4 regions of the Klebsiella sp. A52 genome follow, and region 4 is predicted to be linked to each of the others. Evidence: riboswitches for the same ligand, from Rfam matches in the RefSeq annotation. Region 4 holds a riboswitch; each other region holds the start of a gene.
The links. Region 4 has a riboswitch for thiamine pyrophosphate ahead of tenA (thiaminase II). Riboswitches for the same ligand answer to the same signal wherever they lie in the genome.

Region 1 (4,851 bases), 1.7 Mb from region 4:
GCCGTCTGCAACAACAGTTCATCCGCCTGTGGCAATGCTGCGATGGCAGGTCGCAACAGACCACCCTCAACGAACTGGCGGAAATGCTCAGTTGTTCGCGCCGCCATATGCGCACCTTGCTCAATCTGATGGAAGCGCGCGGCTGGCTTGCCTGGGAATCCGAAGCCGGGCGTGGCAAGCGCTCCAGGTTGACCTTCCTTTATACCGGTCTGGCGCTACAGCAGCAGCGCGCCGAAGATCTGCTGGAGCAGGATCGCATCGATCAGCTGGTACAACTGGTAGGTGATAAAACGGCGGTCAGGCAAATGTTGATCTCCCATCTGGGACGCAGCTTCCGCCAGGGGCGCCACATCCTGCGCGTGCTCTACTATCGGCCGATGAAGAATCTGCTGCCCGGCAGCGCGTTGCGCCGTTCGGAGACCCACATCGCGCGGCAAATTTTTAGCGCTTTGACGCGGGTAAATGAGGAAAATGGGGAACTGGAGGCCGATATTGCCCACCACTGGCAACAAATTTCGCCTAATCACTGGCGCTTTTTCCTGCGTCCCGGCATTCATTTCCATCATGGCCGCGAGCTGGAGATGGCCGACGTTATCTCTTCGCTACAGCGCAGCAGCGAACTGCCGCTATTTTCCCATATTGAGCGCATCGTCTCGCCGACCGCCTGGACGCTGGATATTCACCTCAGCCAGCCGGACCGCTGGCTGCCCTGGCTGTTAGGGCAGGTCCCGGCAATGGTGCTGCCGCAGGAATGGCGCACGATGGATAATTTTTCCAGTCTCCCCGTCGGTACCGGCCCTTACGCGGTCGCGCGCAATAATCAAAATCAGTTGAAAATCCATGCCTTCGAAGAATATTTCGGCTACCGGGCGCTAATCGATGAGGTTAACGTCTGGGTGCTGCCGGAAATTAGCGAAGAACCCAACGGCGGTTTAACCCTGCAGGGCAATACCGAAAGCGAAAAAGCCGTAGAGAGCCGCCTGGAAGAGGGGTGCTATTACCTGCTCTTTGATAGCCGCAGCCCGCTGGGCGGCAATGATGACGTGCGCCGCTGGTTAAGTTATCTGTTCCAGCCCGCCAACCTGCTGTATCACGCCGGCGAACACTATCAAGGCAACTGGTTTCCGGCCTACGGTCTGCTGCCGCGCTGGCACCACGCCCGCAGCCATGCCTGTGAAAAACCAGTCGGCCTCGAGTCAGTTACCCTCACCTACTATCGCGATCACGTGGAACATCGGGTCATTGGCGGGATCATGCGGGCGCTGCTGGCGGAACATCAGGTAAAGCTGAACATTCAGGAGCTGGAGTACGATGACTGGCATCGCGGCGAAACGGTGAGCGATATCTGGCTAAACAGCGTCAACTTTACGCTGCCAATAGATTTCTCCCTGTTCGCCTATTTATATGAAGTGCCGCTCATACATCACTGTATTCCCATCGACTGGGAGGCAGACGCCAACCGCTGGCGCGCAGGCGAGTTCAACCCGGCGACCTGGAGCCAGCAACTGCTGGAGAAACAGCATATTGTCCCGCTGATCCACCACTGGCTAATGCTTCAGGGCCAGCGCAGCATGCGCGGCGTGCGCATGAACACTCTCGGCTGGTTTGACTTTAAATCGGCGTGGTTCGCCCCGCCGGAGCCCTGAATGCTTTGCGTCAACTAACAAAATCATTACACTATCGCCGTTCTCAACGGGGTGCTAATAAACATACGCAATATCATTCAAGTTGCATCAAGGCAGCAAGCGGGTGAATCCCCTGGAGCATAGATAACTATGTGACTGGGGTGAACGCGCGGAGCTAACGCAGATGCGGCTTGAAGGATGAAGCGTATGGGCTGAGAAAATACCCGTCGAACCTGATCCGGATAACGCCGGCGAAGGGATTTGAGGCCTACTCAAAATCCTTTGCCTCCCCATATACTGAGGTGCAAAGTGTTGAAAAAACTGCTTCCCCTGCTGGCGCTGGTCGCCGCCCCGGTCTTTGCTAAACCGGTCCTGACCGTATACACCTACGATTCATTCTCTGCCGACTGGGGTCCTGGCCCGGCGGTTAAAAAGGCATTTGAGGCCGATTGCGGCTGCGAACTGAAATATGTCGCCCTCGAAGATGGCGTCTCGCTGCTTAACCGGCTGCGAATGGAAGGCAAAAACAGCAAAGCCGATGTCGTGCTTGGCCTTGATAACAATTTGCTGGCAGCGGCGGCGCAGAGCAAACTGTTTGCCAAAAGCGGCGTGCCGGCCAGCGCAGTCACCGTACCCGGCGGCTGGGATAACGATACTTTCGTGCCTTACGACTACGGCTACTTCGCCTTCGTGTATGACAAAAACAAGCTGAAAAACCCGCCGAAAAGCCTGAAAGAGCTGGTCGAGAGCCCGCAGAAATGGCGCGTGATTTATGAAGACCCGCGCACCAGTACGCCGGGGCTCGGCCTGCTGCTGTGGATGCAAAAGGTGTATGGCGATAAGGCGCCGGAAGCCTGGCAGAAGCTGGCGGCCAAAACCGTCACCGTCACCAAGGGCTGGAGCGAAGCCTACGGCCTGTTCCTGAAAGGCGAAAGCGACCTGGTGTTGAGCTATACCACCTCGCCGGCTTATCACCTCATCGAAGAGAAAAAAGATAATTATGCGGCGGCGGACTTTACCGAAGGCCACTATCTGCAGGTTGAAGTCGCCGCGCGTACCGCCGCCAGCAAGCAGCCGGAACTGGCGGAGAAGTTCCTGAAATTTATGGTCTCGCCTGGCTTCCAGAACGCGATCCCCACCGGCAACTGGATGTACCCGGTAACTCAGGTCGCGCTGCCGGCCGACTTCAATAAGCTAACCAAACCGCAAACCACGCTGCAGTTCACCCCGCAGCAGGTCGCCGCTGAACGTCAAAACTGGATCGGTTCATGGCAACGCGCCGTCAGCCGCTAAGTTTCGGCTGGCTGATCCCCGGCGCCGCGGCGGCCTGCTTACTGGTCATCGTGGCGCTGGCGGCGTTTCTGGCGCTGTGGCTGGAAGCGCCGCAGGCCCCCTGGCAGACGATCCTCAGCGATAGCTATCTCTGGCACGTCGTTCGTTTCTCTTTCTGGCAGGCTTTTTTGTCGGCGCTATTTTCGGTGGTGCCGGCGATATTCCTTGCCCGCGCCCTGTATCGCCGCCGCTTTCCGGGGCGCACGCTGCTGCTGCGCCTGTGCGCGATGACGTTGATCCTGCCGGTTCTGGTGGCGGTGTTCGGCATCCTCAGCGTCTATGGCCGCCAGGGGTGGCTCGCCGCGCTGTTCCACGCCCTCGGCTGGCAATGGGATTTCTCACCATACGGCTTACAGGGCATCCTGTTGGCCCATGTGTTTTTTAATATGCCGATGGCGACCCGCCTGCTGCTGCAGGCGCTGGAAAACATTCCCGGCGAACAGCGGCAGATCGCCGCACAGCTCGGCATGCGCGGTTTCGTCTTCTTCCGCCTTGTGGAATGGCCGTGGCTGCGTCGGCAGATCCTGCCGGTGGCTACGCTGATTTTTATGTTGTGCTTCGCAAGCTTCGCCACCGTGCTGTCACTTGGCGGCGGGCCGCGGGCCACCACCATTGAGCTGGCTATCTATCAGGCGCTAAGCTTTGATTACGACCCGGCGCGGGCGGCGCTATTAGCGATTATTCAAATGGTCTGCTGTCTTGGGCTGGTGCTGCTGAGCCAGCGCCTGAGCAAAGCCGTGGCGATCGGCGCCAACCAACTGCAGGGCTGGCGCGACCCCGATGACCGTCTGCATAGCCGCCTGTGCGATTGCGCGCTGATCGCGCTTGCTCTATTGTTGTTGCTGCCGCCGCTGTTAGCGGTAATCGTCGATGGCCTCAACGTCAATCTGCCGAAGGTGCTCGGCCAAGCCGCGCTATGGCAGGCGCTGTGGACCTCGCTGCGTATCGCCCTCGCCGCCGGTCTGCTTAGCGTTATCCTGACCATGATGCTGCTATGGAGCAGCCGCGAACTGCGGGCCCGCAATCTGCCGCTGGCCGGGCAGACGCTGGAGCTCAGCGGCATGCTCATCCTCGCCATGCCGGGGATTGTGCTGGCAACCGGATTTTTCCTGCTGCTCAATAACAGCGTCGGCCTGCCGGAATCCGCCGACGGCATCGTCATCTTTACCAACGCGCTGATGGCAATCCCCTATGCCCTGAAGGTGCTGGAAAACCCGATGCGCGATATTGCCGCCCGCTACGGCGCTTTGTGTCAGTCGTTGGGGCTACAAGGTTTTAACCGGCTGCGGGTAGTGGAGCTACGGGCGCTGAAACGGCCGCTGGCGCAGGCTTTGGCTTTCGCCTGCGTGCTGTCTATCGGCGACTTCGGCGTGGTGGCGCTGTTCGGCAATGAATCCTTCCGCACGCTGCCTTTCTATTTGTATCAACAAATAGGCTCCTACCGCAGCCAGGACGGCGCGGTCACCGCGCTCCTGCTACTGTTGCTGTGCTTTATCCTTTTTACCTTGATCGAGAAACTACCGGGACGCGATGCTAAAACTCAATGATGTCACCTGGCTGTATCAGCATTTGCCGATGCGCTTTACGCTCAGCGTCGAGCGCGGAGAACGCATCGCCGTGCTCGGTCCCAGCGGCGCCGGCAAAAGCACGCTGCTGAATCTGATCGCCGGTTTTCTGCCGCCGGCCAGCGGCAGCCTGCTGATCGACGGCGAGAAGCATAACGCCACGCCGCCGGCGCAGCGTCCGGTTTCCATGCTGTTTCAGGAGAACAACCTGTTTAACCATCTCACCGTCCGGCAGAATATTGGCCTAGGCATCCACCCCGGCCTGAAGCTGAACCGCGAGCAGCACGCGCAGGTCACGGCGATAGCCGGGCAGATGGGAATGGATACGC
Region 2 (4,851 bases), 2.3 Mb from region 4:
AAAGGGATCGAGCGCGATGTTGAACTGGTCTTCCCAGCGGAATTCGAAACGCGCTTTGGACATCGCGTTGTCGCGGATCTGCGCGCCGGGGTGGCCTTTAGCGAGGTCGGCGGCGTGGGCGGCGATTTTGTAGGTAATGAGTCCCTGTTTCACATCCTCTTTGTTGGGCAAGCCGAGATGTTCTTTTGGCGTGACGTAGCACAGCATGGCGCAGCCAAACCAGCCAATCATTGCCGCGCCGATACCGGAAGTGAAATGGTCATAGCCCGGCGCGATGTCGGTGGTGAGCGGCCCCAACGTGTAGAACGGCGCTTCGTGGCAGTGCTCCAGTTCTTCGGTCATATTGCGGCGAATCATCTGCATCGGCACGTGGCCGGGGCCTTCAATCATCACTTGAACGTCATACTCCCAGGCGATTTTAGTCAGCTCGCCCAGCGTATGCAGCTCGGCGAACTGCGCCTCGTCGTTGGCATCCTGAATCGAGCCGGGGCGCAGACCATCGCCGAGGGACAGCGACACGTCATAGGCGGCGCAGATTTCACAGATTTCGCGGAAGTGCTGGTAGAGGAAGTTTTCCTGATGATGCGACAGGCACCACTTGGCCATGATAGAACCGCCGCGCGAGACGATACCGGTCAACCGCTTCGCGGTCATCGGCACATAGCGCAGCAGCACCCCGGCATGAATCGTGAAGTAGTCGACGCCCTGTTCGGCCTGTTCCAGCAGGGTATCGCGGAAGGCTTCCCAGGTCAGGTTCTCGGCAATGCCGTTAACTTTCTCCAGCGCCTGGTAAATCGGGACGGTACCAATCGGCACCGGGCTGTTGCGCAGGATCCATTCGCGGGTCTCGTGGATATAGCGGCCGGTGGAGAGGTCCATTACCGTGTCGGCGCCCCAGCGGGTTGACCAGACCAGCTTCTCGACCTCTTCTTCGATGGAAGAGGTCACCGCCGAGTTGCCGATATTGGCATTCACTTTCACCAGGAAGTTGCGGCCGATAATCATCGGTTCGGATTCCGGGTGATTGATATTGGCCGGGATGATGGCTCGCCCGGCAGCGACTTCATCGCGGACGAACTCGGCGGTAATGTTGTCCGGCAGGCGGGCGCCAAAGCCTTCTCCGGCATGCTGCTGGCGCAGCACCTCGCTGCGGATACGCTCACGGCCCATGTTTTCGCGAATGGCGATGAATTCCATCTCCGGGGTGACGATCCCCTGGCGGGCGTAGTGTAGTTGCGTCACGCATTTGCCGGCGACGGCGCGTTTAGGCGTCAGCAGGCCGCCAAAGCGCAGTTCATCGAGGCCATCGTCGGCCAGCCGCGCTTTAGTGTATGCCGAGCTGCGTTCGCTGAGCGGCGCGCAGTCGTTACGTGCGTCGATCCACCGCTGGCGTAGTTTTGTCAGTCCCTGGCGGACATCGATGTTGATCTCCGGGTCGCCGTAAGGCCCGGAGGTGTCGTACACCGGTATTGGTTCGTTGGCTTCGTATTGGGGGTTATCGTTATCACCGCCGATGAGCGTCGGGCTGAGCTGGATTTCACGCATCGGGACGCGGATATCAGCCTGTGAGCCTTGAATGTAAATGCGGCGCGAATTGGGAAAAGCGGTGCCTTCCAGCGTATCGATGAATCGCTGCGCGTGTTCGCGTTGTTCCCGGCGGGTCAGTTTGGTAGTAGACATAGCGCATTCCAGTTACAAAAAAAGGAGATGGCTTGTCAGACGACGGATGGAGTAACAGATGCGACCAACCCGTAACGGGCAGGTGCGACCAGCAGTTTACTCTTGTTCCCTTCGCAGGTATTAGCCTGATCAGGTTCCGCGGATCCCGAATAAACGGTCTCAGCCTTTTCCACTTCAGCTTTCGTGTGGAAAATAGGCACTCCGACAAGATGAAATCCCTCCGCAGAGGGATAATGTATGTAAATTACTCGTTAACGGTTCACAACTCAAGCGGTCGGCGCGATATTGTCGCCAACGCTGTCTTTCCGATCGTGAGCGACGACCAGCGCCAGCAGCTTGTCCTCAAGCGCGAAGCGTGCCTCCAGCGACTCGCCGATATCCGACAGCGCCTGCTGAAATTCGAGATAGTTATCATGATCGATGGCGTTTTCGAGGCAGGTATCGTAGTAGTCCATCATCTGCTGGGTATTGGCTTCCAGCTGCGGGTAGATTTTGGTAGCGGCTAAAAGAGGGGTACTCCCTTCCATTTCTCCGATAATACGTTCATAAATATTAAAATGACCGGATGAGAGGTAATCCACCAGGCTTTGGCAAAAGTCATCCAGCGCCTTTTCATTAAGCCGCATAAAGGACTCTTTGCCGGGTTTCAGGCCAACCAGGTTGTAGTAAGCCACGAGCAAATGCTTACGCACAAGCAGCCAGCGATCGACCAGTTTGTTATTGCCTCCAACACGTTCCGTCAGGTTTTCCAGCTGGTTTAACATGATTGACTCCGCAAGATTAAAAATAACGTTGCTCAGCAAATGTAAATATAATGTTAAAAGTGCCAGTAAAACGAAGGTAGCGCAATAGATATGGATCGTATTATTGAAAAATTAGATCGCGGCTGGTGGATCGTCAGTCACGAACAAAAATTATGGCTTCCCGCAGGGGAATTACCACATGGCGAAGCGGTAAATTTTGATCTTGTCGGTGAACGCGCGCTACATCTCGGCGAGTGGCAAGGCGAAGCGGTGTGGCTGGTGCGTCAGGATCGTCGGCGTGATATGGGATCGCTGCGCCAGGTATTGGATCAGGATCCTGGGCTTTTCCAGTTAGCAGGGCGCGGGATCCAGTTGGCCGAGTTTTATCGATCGCATAAATTCTGCGGCTACTGCGGCCACCCGATGCATGTCAGTAAAACCGAGTGGGCGATGCTGTGCGGCCACTGCCGCGAGCGCTATTATCCGCAAATTGCCCCCTGCATTATCGTCGCCATTCGTCGCGACGATTCAATTCTGCTGGCGCAGCATACCCGCCATCGTAATGGTGTCCATACGGTGTTGGCCGGGTTTGTCGAAGTGGGTGAAACCCTTGAGCAGGCGGTCGCCCGCGAAGTGATGGAAGAGAGCGGCATTAAGGTGAAAAACCTGCGCTATGTGACCTCCCAACCGTGGCCCTTCCCGCAATCATTGATGACCGCCTTTATGGCTGAATACGATAGCGGCGATATTGTCGTGGATAAGAAAGAGTTGCTGAGCGCAGAGTGGTATCGCTATGACGATTTGCCGCTACTGCCGCCGCCGGGCACGGTGGCGCGACGCCTGATCGAAGATACGGTGGCGATGTGTCGGGCAGAGTACGAGTGACATGTTACACTGGGCGCATCAACGCTAAAGGAATGTAAAAATGACCGAACTGAAAAACGATCGTTACCTGCGCGCGCTGCTGCGCCAGCCGGTTGATGTCACCCCGGTGTGGATGATGCGCCAGGCGGGCCGCTATCTCCCGGAATACAAAGCCACCCGCGCGCAAGCGGGCGATTTCATGTCGCTGTGTAAAAATGCCGAGCTGGCCTGCGAAGTAACGCTACAGCCGCTGCGCCGTTACCCGCTGGATGCGGCGATCCTCTTTTCGGACATCCTGACGATTCCGGATGCGATGGGGCTGGGGCTGTACTTTGAAGCTGGCGAAGGCCCGCGCTTCACCTCGCCGGTGAAATGCAAAGCCGACGTCGACAAACTGCCGGTGCCGGACCCGGAACAAGAATTAGGCTACGTGATGAACGCCGTGCGCACCATTCGCCGTGAACTGAAAGGCGAAGTGCCGCTGATTGGTTTTTCCGGCAGCCCATGGACGCTGGCGACCTACATGGTTGAAGGCGGCAGCAGCAAAGCCTTTACCGTCATCAAAAAGATGATGTACGCCGAACCGCAGGCGCTGCACGCGCTGCTGGACAAGCTGGCGAAAAGCGTCACCCTGTATCTGAACGCGCAGATCAAAGCGGGCGCGCAGTCGGTGATGATTTTCGACACCTGGGGCGGCGTGTTGACCGGCCGCGACTATCAGCAGTTCTCGCTCTACTACATGCATAAAATCGTCGATGGCCTGCTGCGGGAAAACGAAGGTCGTCGCGTACCGGTGACGCTGTTCACCAAAGGCGGCGGACAATGGCTGGAAGCGATGGCGGAGACCGGCTGCGATGCGCTGGGTCTCGACTGGACTACCGATATTGCCGACGCTCGCCGTCGCGTAGGTCACAAAGTGGCGCTGCAGGGCAATATGGACCCGTCGATGCTTTATGCGCCTGCCGCCCGTATTGAAGACGAAGTGGCGAACATTCTCGCCGGCTTCGGCCAGGGCGAAGGCCATGTCTTTAACCTTGGTCACGGCATCCATCAGGACGTCGACCCACAGCATGCAGGAGTCTTTGTTGAGGCGGTGCATCGTCTCTCCGCGCAATATCACCAATAGGAGATAAGCATGATGGATTTAGCTGCGCTACGAACCCAACAGCAATCTTTAGCCGCGTCGGTAGAACGTGCGGACCGATTGGATCGCGACCCGCCGGTGCTGATCGGCGGCGCCGATGTGGGGTTTGAGCAGGAAGGGGACATTACCCGCGCTGCGATGGTGCTGCTAACTTATCCGGGCCTTGAGCTGGTGGAGTATCAGGTGGCGCGCGTCGCCACCACGATGCCGTACATCCCCGGCTTTCTCTCCTTTCGCGAGACCCCCGCGCTGCTGGCGGCGTGGCAACAGCTATCGCAAAAGCCCGATCTGTTGTTCGTCGACGGCCACGGTATTTCACATCCCCGGCGGCTTGGCGTCGCCAGCCATTTTGGCCTGATGGTTGATGTGCCAACGATTGGCGTAGCGAAAAAACGCTTATGCGGGAAGTTTGAACCGCTC
Region 3 (4,851 bases), 780 kb from region 4:
CCTTCGATGATGGTCATATTGGAGAGATCAAGATTGCGGATCTGGTAGACGCCATCGGTGACCTCAAACAGGCCGCTAATATTGATCAATTGAGACTGACGCCACAGGCTCGGGTTGACGGTGTCCGGGGCTTTTTCACCTTCTTTGATGAAGGAGTACTGCTGCGGATCCCATACTACGTTACCTTGTTCGCCTTTAATGATCTCGGTGGGCAGGGCGGCAATAAACCCTTTATGGGCGTTGGTGAAATCGGTGTTATCTGAGAAGGGGAGTTGATTATAGAGAGCGTCGTTGGCTTGTTTGGTGGCGGCGGTCGCTTCTTTTGCGGCGACTTCCGCCCATGCTGACAAGCTGATCGATGACAGCAAGCCGGCGATGGCTAAACCTTTCACTACGGGGGTCAATTTCATTGGAATCCTCTTACCATGATGGCAATTCACTCGTTAATTCCGATCTGACGTGGTGTTACAACTTGTAACGCTTATTTGAACTATAACCAGTTGTTTACATTGAGCAAGTTATGGTTACAAAAAAACTACATTAGTTAAAAAACTACTCACTCGTAGGTAAAATGAGATTTATCCAATGGGATTAATGTCGCTTGTTTAGCGCGGTGTCAGACGTGTCGGTTACTGCGGGGAAGGGGAGAAAAAAGCGGCTCTTAGGCCGCTTTTAAATTAACAAGGAAGCGGCGCTATTTGGCGTAGCCTAAAAATTTACCGTCCTGCATGACGGCAATTTTTCCTGATTGGTAGACAATAAAAACGTATAAACCCTGAGAATAGGTTTTCGCGTCAGCATTGCTTTCGTCTAAGGCCGCGGGTTTGCCATCAACTGTCAGCCCGGTTGAGTTTGTGACCAGCTTCATGCCATTGAAGATCTTCACTTTTTTGCTGGATTGCGCTTTCTGCACGGGATATAAAGCCTGTGCATTTTCCAGCGCCTGCTTCTCCGCTGCGGCGTTCACCGCAGCCTGTTTGTTTTGTTCCGCAATATAACAGGCGTCTTTACTGACCCCCTGGGCTTCACACTCGGCCATACGCTGCGCCGGCGAACTGCAACCGGCCGCGATGGCTGCGCTGAGTGCCAGCAGTATTATCGAGACGTGTTTCACTTTCATCATTAACGACCTTATCGTAGATATTATTTTATACATGCGACGAACATTCATGACAGCGGCGATCGTCCGGGGATCGTTAGCGTGCTTAATTCGTAACGCGTGGTAACTATGTCGTAGGGTGATTAAGCAAATTGTGATCTACATCAACCGCCGTACGGATAACTAAAAAATAGTGTAATCGTTTACAATGCGGCGAAAAGAGCGTCTCTGTGGCAAGCGTACGGGGATGATACAATGACGAGTAATGACGGTGTGCCAATCAGCCATTATGATGGCGCTTTATGCAAGGATCATAAGGGATTATGAAGTGGATACTGTTGAACAAATTAGTGGGTACTTCTATAAAGGATACTGGAATCTGAAACCAGAGGAGTTATTCCTGTTGATTCTCATCGATGCGATGAGTCAGCATCTTGAAATTGAGGCAACAGCCGCAACTGCTATCTTAACCGGACAACCCTGGATACCAACGCGAACTAAACCAGGTACAGCAATTAAAGGAACGAGTATTGCTTCAATAATGTCTCGTAAGCTACTCAGTAATGTACGTTTGCCGGTTGGTATTTCGTTGATCACTCCTATGGGTAAAGGTCTGAAAGACTTTCATTGGTCGAAAACTAATAAGTTAGGCGCGGTTATAGGCCGCTACATACCATGGATAGGGTGGGCAATGGCATTTTATTATGCGAGAGCAATACTAATTGATACTGGTGAAAATTTTAATAAGATTGTTAAACCAGAACATAAAGTTGCATGGACATACTTCTAATGAGCATTGAACAAGAAATTATTGATTATATATATACTCATCATAGCCATAAGAAATACTGTTTTTTTGGCGATCGTCCAGAAGTCACGTTAGATACTGAATTAACAAAGGGGGGGCTGAATATCATCTGGGAAGATGCAGAAGATACTTTAGATTACTATTTCAAACAATGGAATGTAAAAATGAATGGCTTCGAAATTATCTATTACTTTGAACCTGAGTTTTTAGGTTCCATGCCTCCAGAGAAGCCGCTTAAACCGCTAACAGTACAAATGTTGGTAGAGTCCGCAAAAGCGGGTGAATGGCTGTACGATTAAGGGACATATCGCGGGAGACATACCGCTTTTACCGTTTACAAGACTTACCGCTGGCATTACTATCCTGAAGAGAGATTAACGGAACGTTAGTCGCCATTTTGTACCAAATGACTCGGGGTGCCCTTCTTTGTGAAGGCTGAGAAATACCCGTACCACCTGATCTGGATAATGCCAGCGTAGGGAAGTCAGAGACCGCATGGTCTGCGCTGCTTCCTCATCTGGCGGGAGCAAACCATGCATGAACCGCTAAATCCGGCGCATATCGCGCACCTGCAGCAGCTTTTCCGCACCTCTTCGCCGCTTGTTCACTGTATGACCAACGATGTGGTCCAGACTTTCACCGCTAACGTCCTGCTGGCTATTGGCGCCTCGCCGGCGATGGTGATTGATCCTACGGAAGCCGCGCAGTTTGCCGCCATTGCCGATGCGCTATTGATTAATGTCGGGACCTTAACCACTGAGCGCGCCAACGCGATGCGAGCGGCGGCGCAGAGCGCCCGCCAGGCGGGAAAACCCTGGACGCTGGATCCGGTTGCCGTCGGCGCGCTGACGCTGCGTACCGATTTTTGTCGCGAGCTACTGGAACTGCGGCCTGCGGCGATTCGCGGCAACGCCTCGGAAATCATGGCGCTGGCGGGGAATAGCGGCGGTGGGCGCGGCGTCGATACCACCGACAGCGCCGCCGCGGCGTTACCCGCAGCCCAGGTGCTGGCGCGCAAGCTCAATACCGTGGTCGCGGTGACGGGCGAGGTGGATTACATCAGCGACGGCGAGCGCACGCTTGCCGTGAGCGGCGGTGATGTCCTGATGACGCGGGTGGTCGGGACCGGCTGCGCGTTATCCGCGGTGGTGGCGGCAAGCGCCGCGATGCCCGGCGATCGGCTGCAAAACGTAGCAGCCGCCTGCGGCCTGATGAAAATGGCGGGAGGTGAAGCGGCGCGACACGGCGGTCCCGGCAGTTTTATCCCGGCATTCCTCGACGCGTTATACGCGGAGGTGGCGGCATGAAGCGGATTAACGCCTTAACCATCGCCGGCACCGATCCCAGCGGCGGCGCCGGGATCCAGGCCGACCTCAAAACCTTCTCCGCGCTCGGCGCTTACGGCTGCTCGGTGATCACCGCGCTGGTGGCGCAGAATACCCGCGGCGTGCAGTCGGTATACCGCATTGAGCCGGACTTCGTGGCGGCGCAGTTGGATTCGGTGTTTAGCGACGTGCGAATCGATACGACGAAAATCGGCATGCTGGCGGAAACCGATATCGTTGAAGCGGTGGCGGAACGTCTTGCCCGCTATCAAATTGCCAACGTGGTGCTGGATACCGTGATGCTGGCGAAAAGCGGCGATCCGCTGTTATCCCACTCGGCAATTGCGACGCTGCGCCAGCGCCTGCTGCCGCACGTTTCACTGATCACCCCGAATTTGCCGGAGGCCGCGGCGCTGCTCGATGCGCCGCATGCGCAAAGCGAGCGCGAGATGCTGGAACAGGGCAGGGCGCTGTTGGCATTAGGCTGCGGGGCGGTATTAATGAAGGGCGGACATCTGGACGACGCCGAAAGCCCGGACTGGCTGTTCACCCGCGAAGGCGAACAGCGCTTTACCGCGCCGCGTGTGCAGACCAAAAATACCCACGGTACCGGCTGTACGTTATCTGCCGCGCTGGCGGCGCTGCGTCCTCGCTATGCCGATTGGGGACAAACCGTCGCCGAAGCGAAGGGTTGGCTATCGGCGGCGCTGGCGCAGGCCGATTCGCTGGAAGTGGGGCACGGTATCGGCCCGGTACATCATTTCCACGCCTGGTGGTAAATGGCAGTGAAACGAGACAGCAGAATCTACTGAAAAAATGCGCTCCCGGCTGGAAAATATGCTAACTCGGTACCAGGCTTAACCTGCCCAAAATTTTTGGGTTGGGATAAAACATGCTGGCTGCGGCCAGCACTTACGGGAGATAGCTATGACTGATATTACGCAGTTGCTTGGCAAAGATGCCGACAGCCTTTTACAGCACCGTTGTATGACTATTCCAGCCGATCAACTCTATTTACCGGGCGCGGATTACGTCGACCGGGTGATGGTGGATAACAACCGCCCGCCTGCGGTGCTGCGTAATATGCAGACCCTCTACAATACCGGGCGTCTGGCCGGAACGGGGTACCTTTCCATTCTGCCGGTCGACCAGGGCGTAGAGCATTCGGCGGGCGCGTCATTCGCCGCCAACCCGCTCTACTTCGATCCGAAGAATATTGTGCAACTCGCCATCGAAGCCGGCTGTAACTGCGTGGCTTCTACCTATGGCGTACTGGCCTCGGTATCGCGCCGCTACGCGCACCGCATTCCATTCCTCGTTAAGCTCAACCATAACGAAACCCTGAGCTACCCGACCGAGTATGACCAGACCCTGTACGCCAGCGTTGAGCAGGCGTTCAACATGGGCGCGGTTGCGGTTGGCGCGACGATCTATTTTGGCTCCGAGCAGTCGCGTCGGCAGATTGAAGAGATCTCCGCCGCCTTCGAGCGCGCGCACGAGCTCGGCCTGGTCACCGTGCTGTGGGCCTATCTGCGCAACCCGGCATTCAAAAAAGATGGCGTCGATTACCACGTTTCCGCTGACCTGACCGGCCAGGCCAACCATCTGGCCGCCACCAT
Region 4 (4,851 bases):
GCCACGCGGCAATCGTATATCGCTGCGGCAATGAAGCCGGCGGCGTAAAGGCATTTAACTGGACGCGGCGGACGCCCAGCTCCTCGCTATAAAAGATACGTCCTGGCTGGCCGAGCGTGGGATAAATTCGGCTGAATAAATAGAAGGTGTAATCAGCGGTATCGCGCACATGGGCAATATCAATAAAGCCGCCGCGGCGGGTATAAATAAGGCCATTGTGCTCATCGCTTAAGCCAATCAGATTTTTAACCGCGCCGAGCGCGCTATCGTTGTAATGATGCTCACCTAAGGTATCGAGCGTCAGCACATTGCCAATCTGATAAACCGGGATCGGCACGCCAATGGCGCGCACCCGCAGATCGAACCCGAAGGCGCAGCATGGGCGCAGCGATTCCGGCGGTGACAATTCACCCACTACCGGGCTGACATGATTAACGGGAATCGTCGGTAATACCGGGTCCTGGGCAAATACCGAAAAAGCGGCTGCCCATAACCACCACAAACTCTTACGCATCAAAAGCGTTCTCCACCACACAAAAACAGCGCGCATCATACTCGCCGATGACTACGCGCCGTTAAGTCAAAAACGGTATTCGCCAGCGACAAAGAAACTATTGCGCTCGTTAAAGCCAAATTCGGTTAGCACATTGAAGTTACGCGTGATTTCGTACTGGGCGCCGATCAGCATATTCCACGGTGAAGTGAGTTTCTGTTTGACATCAAACTTGCCGTCGCCGTCTTTATTGACCGCGGCAATCAATGGCTGCAGCTGTGGCGGCATATGCAAATCAGCAAGATTGCCTTTAAATTCCTGCTGCACGTCCTGATACATACTGCCAACCCACACGCTGAGATGCGAAGGGCCAGAAATTCCCTGTAGATCAAATCGATAACCCACGCGAGGTGACACTGTCACGGCAGAGATGCTGCCGTCGAGAATATCAAAATCGGTGCGGGTATAGTTAGTATCGACGAGGGCAAACCAGTTCTCATAGCCGCCAGCCAGCGTGAACCCGCCCCCCCAGGTAGTACCTTTGAAATCAAGGACAAAATCGATGTTTTGCAATTCGCCGCTTTGGTTGAGGTTATGCACCGCGCCGGCGATGATGCGATCCAGACCGCGGTATTGCGTCGGGTCAGCATCGACCGACACATTCGACACCGACGAACCGCGGGTGTGGCCCAAAATTCCGTAGACATTAAGGAATGGAAATACCCACATATCGAGACGCAGGTTCTCAGTTTTGCTCTTCTCCCGCGTGTGTCCGGCGTCAATGGCGAACATATCGCTGGGGATTGGATGGTTACCCAGTTTCAGTCCGGAAAAGGTGATGCTGTCGACCATAATATCCTGGCGCATATTCATATAGCTGAGATTGACGCCAAACGGCAGCGGAATGGAATAACCGCGGGCGCGGGCTTCGTCGCCCCAGATGGGAAAGTAGCTATCACTGTCGTCACTTTCCGCCGCACAGGCATTCCACACGGCGCCAGAGGTTAATAGCAGCGTAATGACGGTTGTTTTCCATCTCATTTTTTATATGTACCTTTACAGTCCGGAACCCACATTAAAATAGACCGCCTGTTCGTGTTCGCTGAAGGCGACATCGGCGCCGGTAAATAACCCATACTGACGGGCGACCAGATAACGAAAACCGGTGCCCCACGCCACTTCGTTTTGCTGCCACAACGCCCCGGCTTCGTCAGCGGTGCTACCGACGCCGACAAAACCCTGCAGGATCCAGCGCGGCGCAAATTGCCAGGCCAGTTGTGTCTGGGCGACAGCGACATAATCGCCCTGATAGCGAAAACGCGAGATGCCACGCAGTTCGATGTAAGGCCGGGCCATTGGCGTCAGGTGCTTGTCATGATGAGTTAGCGACTGATAATTCGCCGCCAGCGCCAGGGTTAAGGTCGGCGCCAGCGGGATAAAGTATTTACCATCCAGCGACAACTGATTGTAATGATAGTCGCCGCCAAGCAGAGCGCGGTAAAAACGGTACTCGCCCTGTAGCGATAACCCTTTCTTAGGGTAGAAAAAATTATCGGTGGTGTCATATTCCGCCACTACGCCCAACGCCGAAGAGGTGCTTTTCTCCCCCAGCACCCGCTGCCACACCTTGTTAATCACCTGATTGTCCGCGGTCACATCGGTATGTGCATAGAATTGCGAGGCGCCAAGAAAAACCGGCGAGTCCCCCACGCGAAATAACAGCTTTTGTAGACCGCCATAGCCTTTGGTGTGGGTTTGCACCGCCACATTTTTGTTAAAACCGGCAATATCGCCCGAATAGATATCGAGATTGACATTGGCGTAGCCCGCGCCAACCAGGTAACGAATCCGGTCGTGATTCCACGTATGGCGATGCGCGGCGCCGATGAACCAGGTGCCATTTTGCGTCCCGCCGCCGCCGACCCCCGTTAGCGCTGGTGGAATAAAACGATCGCCCTCGCGGGAGCCTTTACCATGCAGAAATAAACCAAACAGACCGCCGCCGTAGCCGATAGCCGGCTCGGTGATCATTACCGGCACCGGCAAAAAACCGTAGGGGTTATCCTGCAGATACTGGCTCATATCAAGCATGCCATCTTCAGGATCGAACAATTGGGCGGCACGAGACGCGTCAGGCGCGAGGGCAAGCATCAGTAAAAGAGTAAGGCCTGCCAGCTTCATGCGGTCTCCAGCACTGACGCATTCATAAGGGGATATTAAGGGAATGTGCTAAAAATATATCGTAAGCCCTTGTTCTTCGCCAACTTACCCTCTCCTTACTTTGCTTATTTTTGGATAAAAAAGCGTGGTTAATCACACAAATTGATAAAGGTTGTTTATCGATCTGACACATAACCACTCAATTGTGACAATGTCACTACTATCGACGCTTTTTACCTTGTCGCCGTTGTAATCAAAAAGTGAATGACGTATAACATGTCGCAACCGAGGGGTGTCCCGTGAGGGCTGAGATGGCGTAAAAACCGAACCCTTTGAACCTGATCTGGGTCATGCCAGCGAAGGGACGGGTCGGCATGTTCGCCAGTTTTCAGTTTTTACCTGTTCACACTTCTGCACGCCCGGATCTCCCCTTATTTTCAGGAGGTCCCATGATGATTCCCGCTTTTACCCAAGGTCTTTACGGTCGACTGCGTGAGCAGGCCGGTGGCGAGTGGCAACGCTATGTATCGCACCCTTTCCTCCAGCAATTAGCCGCGGGTACGCTGCCGCAGGCAGCCTTTCGTCATTATCTAACCCAGGATTATCTGTTCCTGATCCACTTCGCTCGCAGCTACGCCCTGCTGGTCAGCAAACTTCGCACGTTGCCGGAGATGCGCGCCGCCGCCGCCTCGATGAATGCCATCCTTGCTGAGCTACCGCTACATGTGGGCTATTGCGAGCAATGGGGGCTGAATGAAGACGCTATGGCCCTGCAAAGCGAAGCGATGGAAACCGTCAACTACACGCGCTACGTACTGGATATCGGCCACGCCGGCGACGCGTTGGATCTGCTGGCGGCGCTGCTGCCCTGCGTTGCGGGTTACGCGGAAATCGGGCTCGGTCTGCTGCACAACCCACAAACCAACTTGCACGATAATCCCTATGCTTCATGGATCCGCAACTACGGCGACGAGAGCTATCTTCAGGGCGTCAACGCGGCGATCGGCCTGCTGGAAACCCTCTGGCAACAGCGCGGCGCGGAATCACGGTTCGCCGGACTGAGCGACATATTTACTACCGCTACCCGGCTGGAAGGCAATTTCTGGCAGATGGGTCTGAATGCCGCCGGGCAGGTCCAGGCGTGATGGCGCCAGGCATTCACGTTCGCGATTTATGCCTGCGCTTTGGCACACGGACTATCTTTCGCGATCTCGCCTTTGATATTGCCGCCGGGCAATGGGTGTCGCTCCTTGGCGCCAGCGGCGCGGGCAAAACCAGCCTGTTGCGTATTATCGCCGGGCTGGCGGCGCCAACCCGCGGAACCGTCATCGCCAGCGATGGCCTTCCCGTCACTACGCGACTGGCGTGGATGGGTCAAAAAGATCTGCTCTATCCGTGGCTTAATGTGCGGGAAAATGTCGCCCTCGGCGCCAGGCTGCGCGGTGAGAAGGTCGACAACGCCCGCGTCAACGAGCTTCTTGAGCAGGTAGGACTGGCCTCCTGCGCTGATGAACGCCCTGCCGCGCTGTCCGGCGGGATGCGCCAGCGCGCGGCGTTGGCGCGCACCCTCTATGAAGATCGGCCCATTGTGCTGATGGATGAACCGTTTTCCGCTCTCGATACCCTCACCCGCACACGCATTCAGAGCCTGGCCGCGCGCTTACTGACCGGACGAACCGTAGTGCTCATTACCCACGACCCGATGGAAGCCTGCCGCCTCAGCCATCGGCTGCTGGTGCTCTCGCCTGATGGTGAAATTGATGATAGCCATCATTTAAGTGGCGTTCCGCCCCGCGATCCGGATGATGGCGCGCTGTTGGCAAGTCAGGCGCAGCTGCTGCAGCAATTGATGAGGGCGAACGGATGAGGGGCAAGTTACTGCGCGGGTGCAGCGTATTTTGTGGCCTACTGTTGCTCTGGCAGTTGGCGAGCTACAGCGGCATTCCCGCCTTTTTGTTGCCTTCTCCGGCGGCGGTCGCTGAAGCGCTGTGGAATAACCGTAGTTATCTGGCCAGCCACACCCTGGTCACCCTGAGCGAAATTCTCAGCGGAATGGCGCTCGGCGTCGCGCTCGGTATGGTGCTGGCGCTTTGTATGACCATGTCGCCGCGATTACAGCGGTGGGTAATGCCGCTGGTACTGACCAGCCAGGCCATTCCGGTCTTCGCCCTCGCGCCGCTACTGGTGCTGTGGTTTGG

Region 1: linked by a shared signal. The riboswitch ahead of thiB (thiamine ABC transporter substrate binding subunit) and the one ahead of tenA (thiaminase II) in region 4 are both predicted to bind thiamine pyrophosphate.
Region 2: linked by a shared signal. The riboswitch ahead of thiC (phosphomethylpyrimidine synthase ThiC) and the one ahead of tenA (thiaminase II) in region 4 are both predicted to bind thiamine pyrophosphate.
Region 3: linked by a shared signal. The riboswitch ahead of thiM (hydroxyethylthiazole kinase) and the one ahead of tenA (thiaminase II) in region 4 are both predicted to bind thiamine pyrophosphate.

The regions. Positions count from the first base shown of each region.
Region 1 is NZ_CP074437.1:482,685-487,535, forward strand. Features, by position in the region: gene sgrR (HTH-type transcriptional regulator SgrR) at 1-1,646, shown strand, start outside; TPP riboswitch at 1,684-1,903, shown strand; gene thiB (thiamine ABC transporter substrate binding subunit) at 1,935-2,918, shown strand; gene thiP (thiamine/thiamine pyrophosphate ABC transporter permease ThiP) at 2,894-4,504, shown strand; gene thiQ (thiamine ABC transporter ATP-binding protein ThiQ) at 4,488-4,851, shown strand, end outside.
Region 2 is NZ_CP074437.1:1,077,675-1,082,525, reverse strand. Features, by position in the region: gene thiC (phosphomethylpyrimidine synthase ThiC) at 1-1,680, opposite strand, end outside; TPP riboswitch at 1,770-1,894, opposite strand; gene KGA69_RS05015 (Rsd/AlgQ family anti-sigma factor) at 1,947-2,444, opposite strand; gene nudC (NAD(+) diphosphatase) at 2,535-3,308, shown strand; gene hemE (uroporphyrinogen decarboxylase) at 3,349-4,413, shown strand; gene nfi (deoxyribonuclease V) at 4,426-4,851, shown strand, end outside.
Region 3 is NZ_CP074437.1:3,039,563-3,044,413, forward strand. Features, by position in the region: gene KGA69_RS14375 (alkyl/aryl-sulfatase) at 1-410, opposite strand, end outside; gene KGA69_RS14380 (hypothetical protein) at 695-1,120, opposite strand; gene KGA69_RS14385 (STM2901 family protein) at 1,428-1,889, shown strand; gene KGA69_RS14390 (DUF1493 family protein) at 1,889-2,206, shown strand; TPP riboswitch at 2,310-2,406, shown strand; gene thiM (hydroxyethylthiazole kinase) at 2,441-3,214, shown strand; gene thiD (bifunctional hydroxymethylpyrimidine kinase/phosphomethylpyrimidine kinase) at 3,211-4,011, shown strand; gene fbaB (class I fructose-bisphosphate aldolase) at 4,160-4,851, shown strand, end outside.
Region 4 is NZ_CP074437.1:3,815,362-3,820,212, reverse strand. Features, by position in the region: gene KGA69_RS17990 (DUF4056 domain-containing protein) at 1-514, opposite strand, end outside; gene KGA69_RS17985 (hypothetical protein) at 581-1,534, opposite strand; gene KGA69_RS17980 (BamA/TamA family outer membrane protein) at 1,550-2,674, opposite strand; TPP riboswitch at 2,932-3,035, shown strand; gene tenA (thiaminase II) at 3,103-3,798, shown strand; gene KGA69_RS17970 (ABC transporter ATP-binding protein) at 3,795-4,520, shown strand; gene KGA69_RS17965 (ABC transporter permease) at 4,517-4,851, shown strand, end outside.